DNA from 2 places in the Aurantimonas litoralis genome. Region 1 is predicted to be linked to the other one. Evidence: predicted binding sites of a transcription regulator. Region 1 holds the regulator's gene; the other holds the start of a gene.
The links. The regulator LexA, encoded in region 1, represses DNA repair genes until DNA is damaged. The targets are predictions, from matches to a motif close to TGTTCNNNNTGTGTTCNG.
Positions count from the first base shown of each region.

Region 2: N7I30_RS04690 (YifB family Mg chelatase-like AAA ATPase) is a predicted target of LexA. The motif match lies at 2,406-2,423, and genes of this name have one in related genera.

Region 1 is NZ_JAPFBM010000007.1:52,800-56,423, reverse strand. Features, by position in the region: gene moaC (cyclic pyranopterin monophosphate synthase MoaC) at 1-228, shown strand, start outside; gene N7I30_RS14840 (molybdopterin molybdotransferase MoeA) at 225-1,466, shown strand; gene lexA (transcriptional repressor LexA) at 1,510-2,229, shown strand; gene N7I30_RS14830 (ComEC/Rec2 family competence protein) at 2,324-3,624, opposite strand, start outside.
Region 2 is NZ_JAPFBM010000001.1:974,411-978,034, reverse strand. Features, by position in the region: gene N7I30_RS04695 (class I SAM-dependent methyltransferase) at 191-793, opposite strand; gene N7I30_RS04690 (YifB family Mg chelatase-like AAA ATPase) at 801-2,333, opposite strand; gene N7I30_RS04685 (hypothetical protein) at 2,526-3,624, opposite strand, start outside.

The DNA of each region.
Region 1 (3,624 bases):
GAGATCACCGCCGAGCCTGCGCTGCCCGGCCTGCGGGTCACCGCGACGGCGCGCGTCGGCGGCAAGACCGGCGTCGAGATGGAGGCGCTGACGGCCGTCTCGGTCGCCTGCCTCACCATCTACGACATGGCCAAGGCGGTCGACCGCTCCATGACCATCAGCGGCATCCGCCTCCTGGCAAAATCCGGCGGCCGCTCCGGCGACTGGTCGGCGGACGCCGCGTCGTGAGTCTCATACCCGTCGAGGAGGCCTACCGTCTCCTCGTTGAGGACGCCCGCCCCCTCGTCCGCACCGAGACGCTCCCTCTGCGCGACGCGTCGGGCCGCATTCTGGCGGCGGACCTTGCCTCGCTGCGCACCCAGCCGGCCTTCGACGCCTCCGCCATGGACGGCTACGCGGTCCGCGCCGCCGACCTTGGCGACAAAGCGCCCTTCCCCTCCCTGCGGCTCGTCGGCGAATCGGCCGCCGGCCATGCCTATGACGGCACGCTGCAGCCAGGCGAGACCATCCGCATCTCCACCGGAGCGCCGGTCCCGGCCGGCGCAGACGCCATCCTGATCCAGGAGAACGCCGACCGGCGGGACGGCACCGTCACGGCGACGGCGCCGGTCGTCGTCGGCCAGCACATCCGCCCAGCGGGAATCGACTTCGCAGCCGGCACGCCGCTTCTGACCGCCGGCACGGTGCTGACCCCGGGCGCCATCGCGCTGGCCGCCAGCGGCGGCCATCCGGCGATCCCGGTACGCAGCCGTCCCCGTGTTGCGATCCTGGCGACCGGCGACGAACTCGTCCTGCCCGGCGAGACCATCGGCCCGTCGCAGATCGTCGCCTCCAACACCTTCGGCGTCGCCGCACTGGTGCGCGAGGCCGGCGGCCTGCCACTGAATTGCGGCATCGCGCCCGACCGGGAAGCGGCCATCGATGCCCAGCTGACGCAGGCGATCGCGGACGGCGCCGACATCTTCGTCACCATCGGCGGCGCATCGGTCGGCGACCACGATCTCGTCGGCAAGGTGTTCGCCGCCCATGGCGTCTCCCTCGACTTCTGGAAGGTGGCGATGCGCCCCGGCAAGCCGCTGATGGCCGGCAGGCTGGGCGACATGCGGGTCGTCGGCCTGCCCGGCAACCCCGCGTCCTCCATGGTCGCCGCGACCCTGTTCCTGGCGCCGCTGGTCCGGCGCCTCGCGGGCCGGCCCGCGCGTCCGCTCTACCGCCGGGGCGTTCTCGCCGCGCCGATGCCGGACAATGGCGACCGCACGGATTTCGTGCGCGCCCGGATCGAACCGGACGGCGCCGGCCCGCCCCGCATCGTGCCGTTGTCGCGGCAGGATTCCTCGCTGCTGTCGATCTATGCCGCGGCCGATGCGCTGCTCGTCCGGCCGGTCCGCGCCGCACCGGCCGAAGCAGGCGATCCCTGCGATTACGTCCCCCTGACGGCGCTGGAGCCACTTGCGGAACACAACTAGAACAGATAGCTTTGTTCAGGTTTTGTTTTGAGGAGTCGCCCGGATGCTGACGCGCAAGCAGCACGATCTTCTGGTCTTCGTGAACGATCGGGTGCGCGAGACTGGTGTGCCCCCGTCCTTCGATGAAATGAAGGACGCGCTGGACCTGCGGTCCAAGTCCGGCATTCACCGCCTGATCACCGCGCTCGAGGAACGGGGCTTCATCCGCCGCCTGCCCAACCGGGCCCGTGCGCTGGAAATCCTGAAACTGCCCGAGTCGATTCAGGGCAACCGCCCGGCCCCCGTCGGGCGCACCGGATTCAAGCCGAGCGTCATCGAAGGCAGCCGCGACACGGCCCGGCCCGCACCCGCGGTGCAGCCGGCGCCGGCCAAGGCGTCTGCCTCGACGGCCATCCCGGTCATGGGACGCATCGCCGCCGGCGTGCCGATCTCGGCCATCCAGCACAACACCCATTCCATCGTCGTTCCGCCGGACATGCTGGGCAGCGGCGAACATTACGCCCTCGAAGTGAAGGGCGATTCGATGATCGAGGCCGGCATTCTCGACGGCGACACGGTGGTCATCCGCCGGGGCGACACGGCGACTCCGGGCGAGATCGTCGTCGCCCTCGTCGACGACGAGGAAGCGACGCTCAAGCGTTTCCGCCGTCGCGGCGACACGATTGCGCTGGAGGCGGCAAATCCGGCCTATGAAACCCGGATCTTTGGCTCGGACCGGGTCAAGGTCCAGGGCAAGCTGATCGGCCTGATCCGCCGCTACTGACCGCTTCGAACGGGACACGGTCGGCGCAGAACGGATGATAAGCCCTCGCGACTCGCGCCCGAAGAGTTGAGGCCCGAAACCGGCCCGTCCTCGTTCAGGGCGCAGCCGTCGCGGTTCGGCCTGAACCGGCCGGGCCTCTATTGCTGACGGTCGCCGACGCCGGCTGCGTGACAGTCACCGGCGAGTCCGGCGCGGCGGGCTTGCGCCAATATTCCGGCCAGGGCGCAAGCCGGTGGACGTTCCAGCGTTCGGGCGGATCGCTGATCGCCTGCACGATGCGGGGCCGGCCCGTCGCCGCCTCCCGGCCGATCGCCAGCGAGCCCGTGCGTCGCAGCGTGCGCAGCGTCACCAGGACGGCGCCGGACCGGCATTCGGCAAGCCGGATCGCCCGCGAGACGATGGCGACATCCGCCTCGTCGCAGGCATTGCCCGTGCGGGCATAATCCTCCGTCCAGACCACACGCAGGCCGCCGCGCGTGGTGAAGCGGCAATATTTGGCCGCGCACTCCGCGGGAAGCGTCGCACGGATTCGCTCGGTGTCCTCGCCCCGCGGCGCCCGTGCCTCGAAGGCCCGCTCCCATTGTTCCGCGATGAAGCCGCTGGGCCTTGCGCGCAGGAAGGCAAGCTGGCCGTCCGCCGCGAGGGTCGCGACCTCCTTGCCGTCCTCAAAGATCAGGAGCTCGGGCGGGGCTGTCCTGTCGGGCGCAGCAATGAATCCGGCCAGTGCCAGCGGGAGGCCAAGCCAGCGCAACCGGCTTGCGAGACAGGATGCGGTGAGGATTGCCGCCGTCAGCAGCAGAAGCCCCAAGGCGGTCACGCGTCCGATCGCCTGGTCGGGCAGCCAGGCATAGACATTGCGCGCGATCTCGAGGACGAGCCAGAGGCCGGCTCCCATCGCCTGGAATGGCCAGGAATCGAGCCCGAACGGAATCAGCAGCGTTCCCACCAGCGCCAGCGGCATGATCCACAGCGTGAACAGCGGCATGGTCAGGAGATTGGCGACGAAGCCGAAGGCCGCCATCCGGTGGAAATGATAGGCGGCATAAGGCGCGGTCGCCGATCCCGCGAGAAGCGACGTGACCATGATCGCGGAGAGCGCGACGAGGATCTTGCCGCCGACGCCCCTATGCGTCTCGCGGCCGCGTTCGCGCCCCGCGCGCCATTGCGAGAGGGAAGCATAGCCGCCGATCAGTGCCACGGTCGCCGCGAAGCTCATCTGGAAGCTGGCGGTCATCACGGCATGCGGCGCGACGAGGATGACGACGATGGCGGCGATCGCGACGTTGCGAAGCGTCAAGGCGGGGCGGTCGATCAGCACCGCGCCGAGCATGATCGCCAGCATCACGAAGGAGCGCTGGGTCGCGACATTGGCGCCCGAGATCGCCAGGTAGATCG
Region 2 (3,624 bases), on a different contig from region 1:
TGTCGAGGGGATCACAACGTCCCGGAGCGCAAGCGCGCGGCGTCCGCCACCGGGCGGCAGCCGGCTGAGTGGAGCCGCTTGATTGCCTGGCGACTTTGTGGTCGCGGTTGTGGCGTTGCAGCCACCTCGCCGGTGCCGATGGCCGAGCGGCGTCACCCGGTATCCCTGCGCGAACAAACCTCGGACTGCATCAGCTCTTCTGCGCCATCCAGACCTTGTGGATCGCGCCCTGTGGTTCGTCGAAGACGGCCATCCGCACGGTGAAGCCGGCCTCCGCCAGGAGCACCCGGTAACCGGCATCCGAGTAGCTGGCATAGGCGAAAGGCACGTCGAACATCGTGTCGCGGACGCTCGAATGGGACGGCCCGCTGGTGAACAGCAGCCACCCGCCGGGGCGCAGCCAGGCCGCGAAGCGGCCCAGCATCGCCGTCTGGTCGCCATGGTCCAGATGAAAGAAGCTGTCCCAGGCGACGATGGCATCGAAGGACACGGCCGGGAGATAGGCCCGCATGTCGCACAGGATGGTCCGCACCTGCGGGTAGGCCCGCTGGAAATGCGCCAGCATGGCGGCCGAGCCGTCCAGCGCGGTGATCGAGAGGCCGGCCTCCAGCAGATGCACCAGCCCCGCGTGACCGGTGCCGCAGCCGCAATCCAGGAGCCGCGCCCCGGACGGCAGCGCCGCCGCCAGCTGCGCGTAGAAGGGCGGCTCCCACGGCTTCAGCCGGCGCGCGGCCTCGAAGCGGTCGGCGATGAGGTCGTAGCCCGCAACGGCAGGGTGAAGCTCCGCGCTCATCTTGCCGTCATGCCGCGGCGGCCAGCCGCTCGCCGGCCATGCGGTAGGAGATCGCCTCGGCCAGATGGATGCGTCGGACCATGTCGTCGCCGTCGAGATCGGCGAGGGTACGCGCGACCTTGAGGATGCGGTGATAGGCGCGGGCGGAGAAGCGCATCTGCTCGGCCGCCTCCTGCAGCAGTGTCCGGCCCTCCCGGTCGGGCTCGGCTACGCTTTCGATCAGGGCGGCCGGACAATGGGAGTTGCGGGTCGAGCCGGGCAGGCCGAGGCTTTCGTAGCGCTCCGTCTGCAGGGCGTGCGCAGCGGCGACGCGCGCCATGACGTCGGCCGAGGATTCCGCCGGCTGCGGCTTGATCAGGTCGGCGGCCGTCACCGCCGGCACGTCGACGCGGATGTCGATCCGGTCCATCAGCGGGCCGGAGATGCGGGCCTGGTAGTCGGCGGCGCAGCGCGGGCCGCGGGCACAACTGCGGCCCGGCTCACCGGCCATGCCGCACCGGCAGGGATTCATCGCGGCGACGAGCTGCATCTTGGCCGGGTAGGTGACCCGGTGATTGGCCCGGGCGATGACGCTTTCGCCGGCCTCCAGCGGCTGGCGCAGGGAATCCAGCACGACCGGCGAGAATTCGGGGAATTCGTCGAGGAACAGGATGCCGCGATGGGCGAGCGAGACCTCGCCGGGCCGCGCCCGCAGGCCCCCGCCGACCATCGCCGCCATGGAGGCCGAATGATGCGGCGCGCGGAACGGCCGGCGATCCGACAGCTTGCCGCCGGACAATTCCCCGGCGATCGAGGCGATCATCGACACTTCGAGGAGTTCGCGCGGTGTCAGCGCCGGCAGGATCGATGGCAGGCGCTGCGCCAGCATCGATTTTCCCGAGCCGGGCGGGCCGACCATCAGGAGGTTGTGTCCGCCGGCCGCGCTGATCTCCAGCGCCCGCTTGGCGACGATCTGGCCCTTGATCTCGGCAAGGTCCGGCAGGTCGGAGGGCACGGCCCGGATGGCCGGCTCCGGCCGGGCGATGATCTGCGTGCCGCGGAAATGATTGGCGATCTGGATCAGGCTGCGGGCGGCGACGATGTCCATGTCCTGGCTCGCCCAGGCCGCCTCCGCGCCGCTCTCGGCCGGGCAGATCAGGCCGAGGCCGATTGCGTTGGCGCCCATTGCCGCCGGCAGCGCCCCGGCGACCGCGGTGGTCATGCCGTCGAGGGAGAGCTCGCCGAGGACGACATAGCCGGCCAACGCGTCGGACGGGATCGCGCCGAGTGCCGCCATCAGCCCGAGGGCGATCGGCAAATCGTAATGGCTGCCCTCCTTGGGCAGGTCGGCGGGGGCGAGATTGACGGTCACCTTCTTGGGCGGCATCGACAGGCCTGAGGCATGCAGGGCCGCCTGCACCCGCTCGCGGCTCTCGGCCACGGCCTTGTCCGGCAGGCCGACGATCTGGATGCCGACCTTGCCCGGCGCCACCATCACCTGCACGTCGACGGGAATCGCCTCGATGCCCTGAAACGCCACCGTCTTGACCCGCGATACCATCGCCACCACCCCTCGTGATGAACTCCCGCTCACCCACTTTGCCGGAAAGCGACGTTAGGTAAGCATGGAAATCGGAATGAAACAAGAACAGGACAGAAACAAATCGGCTCCAGAGTGAGTCGTTGTCCAGCGATGGCTCAATGGTTAAGCCATCGTTAACGCGTCAAGCAGATGTCGCGCGCCGTGCGCGGCTCAGAGCTGCGCCATGAGAAAGACGGTGGCCGACAGGGCCAGCAGGCCGGCCACCATGAAGCCGCCGTTCCAGACCACCCCGACCCGGAAGGCGCTTGTGTGGCCGAGGCGGCCGATCAGCAGCGTCGTCGCCGTGAAGGGCGATGATGCGCCGGTGAGCGCCCAGCCGGCGGTCAGCGCGACGACGACGACGTTCGGCGACACGCCCATGGCGGCGGCCGACGGCAGCAGCGGCGCCAGCAGCGACACCGACAGGATCGGGTTCATGCCGAGCTGGCCGAGCAGCGGGATGATCCAGACGATGGCGACGAGGATCACCGAGACCGGGATGGCGTCCAGCGCCAGGGCCTGATCGGCGATCAGTGGCTGCAGCAACTCGCCGCCGGTGGCGCCGATAAAGCCGGCCATGACCAGAAGGATCAGCTCGGACTGGAAGGAGGGGATGTCGATGAGGGCCAGCCGCTTCAGCCGCGTCGCGGTGCGCGCCGCGGTTCCGATCTCGCCGCGGGACTGGATGACGATCCAGCCGATGGCGATGGTCGGCACCAGCAGCATCACCACCGCGATCACCCGCAGCCCGGTCAGAAGCTCCAGCACCGCAACGCCCGAAAAGAGCAGGACGAGCAGTGCCAGAAGCGGCTTCAGGTCGCGCCAGCCGCCGATCGGGTCGCGCCGTGCCGGTGCCGGCTGGGTCAGCTTCGGCTTGAAGTAGGTGTCCAGCGCCCAGCCGATGAAGGTGACGAGGGCCGCGTTGAAGATCGCGAAGACGGCGGCCCCGCTCCATGACGAGCCGGGGATGACCGAGGTGGAGATCGCCATGGCGAAGGCCAGCGGCGACCAGGTGAGCGAGGCGACGAAGCCGCGCTGGATGGCCAGCAGCATGCGCCGGTTGCGGATCTCGCGGATCTCGGCGTTGGGCTCGCGGCTGGCGATGCTTTCGGTCAGCCCGCCCAGGAGCGAGATCGCGCCGTAGCTGAGGATCAGCGCGAAGAGATGCCCGCCCGTGGTCAGCGCCAGATAGCGTTTGCCGGGCGGCTGGCTGGCGAGATACTGCCCGCATCGCTCGATGGCCGGCGAGGCGGCGGCGGGGCCGCGCAGC